3 regions of the Pseudomonas sp. OTU750018 genome follow, and region 3 is predicted to be linked to each of the others. Evidence: predicted binding sites of a transcription regulator. Region 3 holds the regulator's gene; each other region holds the start of a gene.

Region 1 (2,270 bases), on a different contig from region 3:
ACATCGGCCTGGGCATCCTCAGCAGGGCTTTGCTCTTCCTGGGGTTCAGGGTTGAGGGTGCGATCAGGCGCCGGCGTTGGCGTGCCGCCCAGGTCAATCACATACGGGCTGGCGCTTTCCGAGAAGCCTACCGGGTCCTGAAAGTAGCCGGAAATCAACTTCTTCTGCTCAGGCGTCGCCACGGTCATCAGCCACATCACCAGAAAGAACGCCATCATTGCCGTGGCAAAGTCGGCAAAGGCAATTTTCCAGGCGCCTCCGTGATGACCACCGGCAACCTTCTTTACCCGTTTGACGATAATGGGCTGATTGTTTTCCATGCTATGACTCAGCCCCCACGCATGGCCTGTTCAAGCTCGCTAAAGCTTGGACGGTGCGCTGGGAACAGCACCTTGCGGGAGAACTCCACAGCCAGCGACGGCGGCATACCGGAGGCCGAAGCCACCAAACCGGCCTTGATCGCTTCATAGACGTTCAGCTCTTCCTTGGCATCGTGCTCCAACGCTGCCGACAGGGGCCCGAAAAAGCCGTAGGAGGCCAGAATCCCAAGGAAGGTACCGACCAGCGCGGTGCCCACCTTCTGCCCGATCTCCGCGTTATCCGCTTCGGCGAGAATCGACATGGTGATCACGATACCCAGTACCGCCGCCACGATACCCATGGCTGGCATACCGTCGGCCACCTTGGCTACGGCATGCGCAGGGTGCTCGATTTCTTCCTTGAGGCTGGAAATTTCCATATCGAACAAGCCTTCCAGCTCATGCGGCGCCATGTTGCCGGATGACATGATGCGCAGGTAATCACAGATGAACGAGGTCATCTGCTGATCCTTAAGGATGCCGGGGTACTTACTGAAAATCGGGCTGGCGGCAGGGTCTTCAACATCGGCCTCAATAGCCATCATGCCTTCGCGGCGGCTCTTGTTGAGAATCTCGTACAGCAGCTTTAGCACATCAAGGTAATACGCATGAGTAAAGCGCGAGCTGAACATGCTCAGCGACTTCTTGAACACATGCATAAAGGCGCTGCCGGGGTTGGCTTGCAGGAAAGCCCCTAACGCAGCACCACCGATGATCATCACCTCAAAGGGATGGACCAACGACATAAACGTACCGCCCGAGAAAATAAATCCGCCCAACACGCTGGCGAATACAACAATGATACCGATGATTTTTGCCATAGAAAGAGACTTGCCAGAGAGGGTAGAAAGGGGCTTTGCAAAACAACCCTTCTATTTATCGGAAGTTTTGCGCGAGACTATAGCCAGTTAAGGTCAAAAGCCAGCTTGTCTCAACCCGCATGCCAAAGCCCGCCTCTTATCCGCGCACCCTGACAGACTGGCTCAAGCAGCTAGACAGCCAGCTATTGCCTGCGTCCAGTGATAGCCAGCAGAAGCTGCGCCGCGCCTTGGCAGACAGCAATCGCTCCATGCGCGAGCTGGCTGACTTGATGCAAAGCTGCCCCGCGCTGGCGCTCAGCGTGTTGCGCGAAGCCAACCGCAAGAGCAGCGGCCTCAGTGAGCAAACCGAAAGCCTGGAGGCCGCCATCAGCCGCCTCGGCATCAAGCGCACCGAACAACTGCTCAACGCCCTCCCGGCCATGCCCGAGCAGGAACTGCCGAAAGCGCTACGGCAAATCCTGCTAATCAGCCAACACGCCAGTCACCAGGCAAATGGTCTATTTGCAGGCCGCCTGGCAAGGCTGTGGCAGGAGATACACTGGGGCAGCCTGCTGTTTCTGGCGCCAATATGGACGTTGCTTGCAGCGCACGCTGAACTGTTCGAGGTGTGGGAGCAGCGCGTTTTGGTCAAGGGCGAAGCCGCAAGCAAGGTTGAACAAGAGCTGCTGGGCGTACCGTTACTTAAATTGTGCTTGGCGCTGAGTGAGCAGTGGCATTTGCCAGAATGGGTCATCCAGGGCTATCGACTACTGGTCAGCGACCGACGCCTGCTGGTCAAAGCGCTGCACATTGCCCGCGACAACGAACACCCACTGCACCAGCAGCAAATCCTCGACGCAGACAGCAACCTGCGCCGCTGGCTGACGCAGCCAGCCAACAGCATTCTGTTGGCCAACGGCCTGGCGCTTTCCGCGCACTACGCGTGGAATAGCCCGCACAGCCTGCGCTGGCAGCGTCTGACCGGTTTATTCCTGCAACTGCCGCTCGATAACGTGCAACAGCTGCTACACCAGAATGCTGTTAGCAGCGCCCGACAGATGGCCAGCACCGACCTCTGGCACCCCGCAGAAGCGCTGCTCTGGCCCTGGCA
Region 2 (2,270 bases), on a different contig from region 3:
GATTACCTGCCCAACCTGCCACTCAAAAGCGTGCATCGTCCGCAGATGCCAAAAGACATACTTAAGTCGCTGCGCAAGGGGCTGAGCTTTGTTGACCGCTTCACGGTATCCACTGCGCCGTTGGCTGAGGCCTTTGCCGGCTTGCATGGGGACATTCGGGTGGTTGAGAACCGCTTGCCGGTGGATTGGTGGAGCGGGCTCTCATCCAAGCGGCAACGCGGCAGGAAACCTCGCGTTGGTTGGGCGGGTGGTGTCAGTCATACCGGTGATCTTGAACTGATCACTGACGTGGTCAAAGAGCTGGCAGGTGAAGTCGAATGGGTGTTTATGGGGATGTGCCCGGACCGAATTCGCCCTTATGTACAGGAGTTGCATGCCGGCGTTGCAATTGATCTGTACCCAGCCGCATTGGCCCGGCTGGATCTGGATCTGGCTTTGGCACCAGTCGAGCAGAACCTGTTCAACGAATGCAAAAGCAACCTGCGTCTTCTTGAGTACGGCGCGTGTGGTTTCCCGGTGGTTTGCAGTGACTTGGTGTGCTACCAGGGCGCATTGCCGGTAACTCGGGTGAAAAACCGTTTCAAGGATTGGGTCGACGCCATTCGTATGCACATCAGTGATCTGGAGGCGAGTGCCAGGATGGGCGATGAGCTACGTCGTCAGGTACAGGATGGCTGGATGCTGGATAGGGCAAATATTGAGGCTTGGAGAGCTTCATGGTTGCCCGATTGATGCCGACAACATGTTGTCGGTTTGTGTGATGCATTAATAAAGCTGTTTTGGTGTGTGAAAAAATTTGGTATTTGCCGTCGGGATGTCGGCAGATACCAAATTTTTCTCGGTGTTGCCACTTAAGTAATTGTTCTATCTGCGGAAAAAAAAATAGAACGAGTTGCTAAAGCTGTTCCTAAGGCCGCCGATATAAAGATCGAATGCGAACTTTATGGGGCGTCTGAGCAAAGCAGGCCCGAAGCTCGCAGGCTCAGACAAACTCAGTAGCACGGTCCTTTGGAGGCAAACACCATGGCCCTTACAGTCAACACAAACGTAGCGTCACTCAACACCCAGCGTAACCTCAACAGCTCATCCAAAGGCCTGGACACTTCGCTGCAGCGCCTGTCCACTGGCTTCCGCATCAACAGCGCCAAGGATGACGCCGCCGGCTTGCAGATTTCCAACCGTCTGACCAGCCAGATCAACGGTCTGAACGTTGCGACCCGTAACTCCAACGACGGCATCTCCCTGGCGCAAACCGCTGAAGGTGCACTGCAGCAGTCGACTGGCATTCTGCAACGTATTCGTGACTTGGCTCTGCAGTCGGCCAACGGTTCCAACGGTGCTACCGAACGTGCCGCTCTGCAAGGCGAAGTGTCGCAGTTGCAACAAGAACTGAACCGTATTTCTGAAACCACCAGCTTCGGTGGTCGCAAGATTCTTGATGGTTCTTTCGGTTCGCAAAGCTTCCAGGTGGGTGCAAACGCCTACGAAACAATCAGCGTTTCGATCGGTTCTGCAGCCACTGATCGTATCGGTATCAACCGCTTTACCACTGATGGTGCAGCCGCAGCTGCTACTGCGTCGGGTGCTGCGTTCAGCGCCACCTCGGGTAGTGCCTACGGTGATGCGTCCTTCAATATCAACTCCAAACTGTCCGACGGTGATGTAGCCATTGCTGGTACAGCCAGCGGCTCGGCGAGTGAAGTGGCTCGTGCCATCAACGCTAAGAGCGACGAAACCGGCGTAACTGCCAACGCTCGTACCGTTGCCACATTGGGTGGTATCACTGCTTCGGGTACTGTTTCCTTCGACCTGTCTGGCCTGACCAGTAAGTCGCTTGAAACTGACTCAGCTACTGTTTCTGCCGTTGTAAACGATCTGACCGACCTGTCTTCCCTGGCCGATGCGATCAACCGTGAAACCGGTAAAACGGGCATCTCGGCTGTTTCCAAAGGCAGCACCATCGAGCTGGTCAGCTCCCGTGGCGATGCGATCAGCATCAGCAACTACGCGGGTTCAGGCGGTGCGAGCCTGACGACTAAGAGTTTTGACGGTGAGACCGATGTAGGTACTGCAGCTACCATTGCTGTTGGTGGCGGCGCGCGGGCTGACGGTCAAGTTCAGCTTGAAGCAGCTGATGCCTTCAGTGTGAACGGTCTGAGTGGTGGTTTGGGCGCTGATGGTTTCAGTGAGCTGGATGCGGTCAACACCATCGACATCAGTACAGCGACGGGTGCTCAGGATGCGCTGGGTATCATCAACGGTGCGATCTC
Region 3 (2,270 bases):
GCGGCATTCGTATCGTGCCGGCAGCCTCGGGTATTCAGAGCATGGTGCAGCTGTCACCCATGCAACATGCGGGGCTTATCCAGGCGTTCAGCGATATCAGTGACAACCTCGACGTGTTGATCATCGACACCGCCGCGGGTATTGGTGACGGTGTTGTGAGCTTCGTGCGCGCTGCCCAGGAAGTGCTGGTGGTGGTGTGTGATGAGCCGACTTCGATTACCGATGCCTACGCACTGATCAAATTGCTTAATCGCGATCACGGCATGAACCGTTTCCGGGTATTGGCCAATATGGCCCATAGCCCGCAGGAAGGTCGCAACCTCTTTGCTAAGCTGACTAAAGTGACTGACCGTTTCCTTGATGTTGCCCTGCAGTATGTAGGCGCGGTGCCATACGACGAGTCAGTGCGCAAGGCCGTGCAGAAGCAGCGTGCGGTCTACGAAGCCTTTCCGCGTTCGAAGTGTGCGCTGGCGTTCAAGGCGATAGCCCAGAAAGTTGACGCCTGGCCGTTACCGGCCAATCCGCGTGGCCATTTGGAGTTTTTCGTTGAGCGTCTGGTGCAGCAACCGATCGCGGACACGGCTATATGACAGCAGCCTCTGGACTTCGTATGTATAGCAAGGCGCAGGCGCAGGATTCCCAGCACCAGTTGATCGAGCGCTACGCGCCCCTGGTCAAACGCATTGCCTATCACCTGTTGGCCCGCCTGCCGGCCAATGTACAGGTCGACGATCTGATTCAGGCCGGAATGATCGGCTTGCTCGAAGCGTCAAAAAAATACGACTCCAGTAAAGGCGCCAGTTTCGAAACGTTTGCGGGTATTCGCATTCGCGGTTCGATGCTCGATGAAGTGCGCAAAGGCGACTGGGCGCCACGTTCGGTGCATCGCAATAGCCGCATGGTCAGTGATGCAATTAGAAAAATTGAGGCCAGAACGGGTCGAGACGCTAAAGATCAAGAGGTTGCGGCCGAACTCCAATTGAGTCTCGAGGATTACTACGGCATTCTTGGCGACACTTTAGGCAGCCGCCTGTTCAGTTTCGACGACCTGTTGCAGGACGGCGAACACGGTGGGCTGGGTGAAGACGCTGGCAGCAACCACCTCGAACCTTCTCGTGATCTGGAAGATGAACGCTTTCAGGCGGCCCTGGCAGATGCCATTGCCAACCTGCCGGAGCGCGAGCGCTTGGTGTTAGCGCTATATTACGATGAAGAACTGAATCTTAAAGAGATCGGCGAGGTGTTAGGGGTTAGCGAATCACGTGTAAGCCAACTACACAGTCAGTGTGCCGCACGTTTACGTGCTCGACTGGGTGAGTGGCGCGCACATTGAGTTGTATTCGCTGATGCTGGGCCGGTTTCACGATTAAAAGCGCATGCAGGTTGCTGCCTGCGTTTGGGACTGTACGGAGGTCGACTTGGACAAGAACATGAAAATCCTCATCGTTGATGACTTTTCAACGATGCGACGGATCATCAAGAACCTTCTGCGTGACTTGGGGTTCACCAATACCGCGGAAGCGGATGATGGCGTAACCGCGCTGCCCATGCTGCAAAGCGGTAGCTTCGATTTCCTCGTGACTGACTGGAACATGCCTGGCATGACGGGTATCGATCTGTTGCGCGCAGTGCGTGCGGATGATCGCTTGAAAACCTTGCCGGTGCTGATGGTCACGGCAGAAGCCAAGCGTGATCAGATCATCGAAGCAGCCCAGGCGGGGGTTAACGGTTATGTGGTCAAGCCGTTCACAGCCCAAGTGCTGAAAGAGAAGATTGAAAAGATCTTCGAGCGGGTCAACGGCTGATGTTTGCCACGAGGGTGCTATGGAGCATAAAGATTCCGTTCAAGGTGACCTTGAGTCGACCCTGAAATACAACGCTCGCCAACTGGTAGATAGCCTGGAACAAGGCAACTTTGGTGAAGCGGTACAGCTGATACATGAGCTCAACAAGGCACGTGACCGTGGTCTTTACCATGAAGTCGGTAAGCTGACTCGTGAGCTGCATAACGCCATCGTCAATTTCCAGCTCGACCCCCGTGTGCCACATGCCACTGAGGTTTCGCAAATTACCGATGCCACTGAGCGCCTGAATTATGTGGTGACGATGACCGAAAAAGCGGCCAATCGCACCATGGATCTGGTCGAGCAAAGTGCCCCGCTGGTAAATGACCTCAGCGATGAAGCGCAAAGCCTCAGCGGTGATTGGGGGCGCTTCATGCGCCGCGAAATGAGTGCCGATGGCTTTCGCGAGTTAGCCAAGCGTGTGGA

What was found. The regulator FliA, encoded in region 3, starts transcription of late flagellar genes. The targets are predictions, from matches to a motif close to CTAAAGTTTNNNNNNNNNNNGCCGNTAA.
Region 1: the regulator FliA is predicted to act here: its motif matches at 1,236-1,263, upstream of motA (flagellar motor stator protein MotA).
Region 2: the regulator FliA is predicted to act here: its motif matches at 896-923, upstream of HCI85_RS02205 (flagellin).

The regions. Positions count from the first base shown of each region.
Region 1 is NZ_JAAPAU010000001.1:1,261,157-1,263,426, forward strand. Features, by position in the region: gene motB (flagellar motor protein MotB) at 1-320, opposite strand, end outside; gene motA (flagellar motor stator protein MotA) at 329-1,180, opposite strand; gene HCI85_RS06060 (HDOD domain-containing protein) at 1,300-2,270, shown strand, end outside.
Region 2 is NZ_JAAPAU010000001.1:431,552-433,821, reverse strand. Features, by position in the region: gene HCI85_RS02210 (glycosyltransferase) at 1-732, shown strand, start outside; gene HCI85_RS02205 (flagellin) at 1,024-2,270, shown strand, end outside.
Region 3 is NZ_JAAPAU010000002.1:1,075,964-1,078,233, reverse strand. Features, by position in the region: gene fleN (flagellar synthesis regulator FleN) at 1-590, shown strand, start outside; gene fliA (RNA polymerase sigma factor FliA) at 587-1,333, shown strand; gene HCI85_RS13950 (chemotaxis response regulator CheY) at 1,431-1,805, shown strand; gene HCI85_RS13945 (protein phosphatase CheZ) at 1,825-2,270, shown strand, end outside.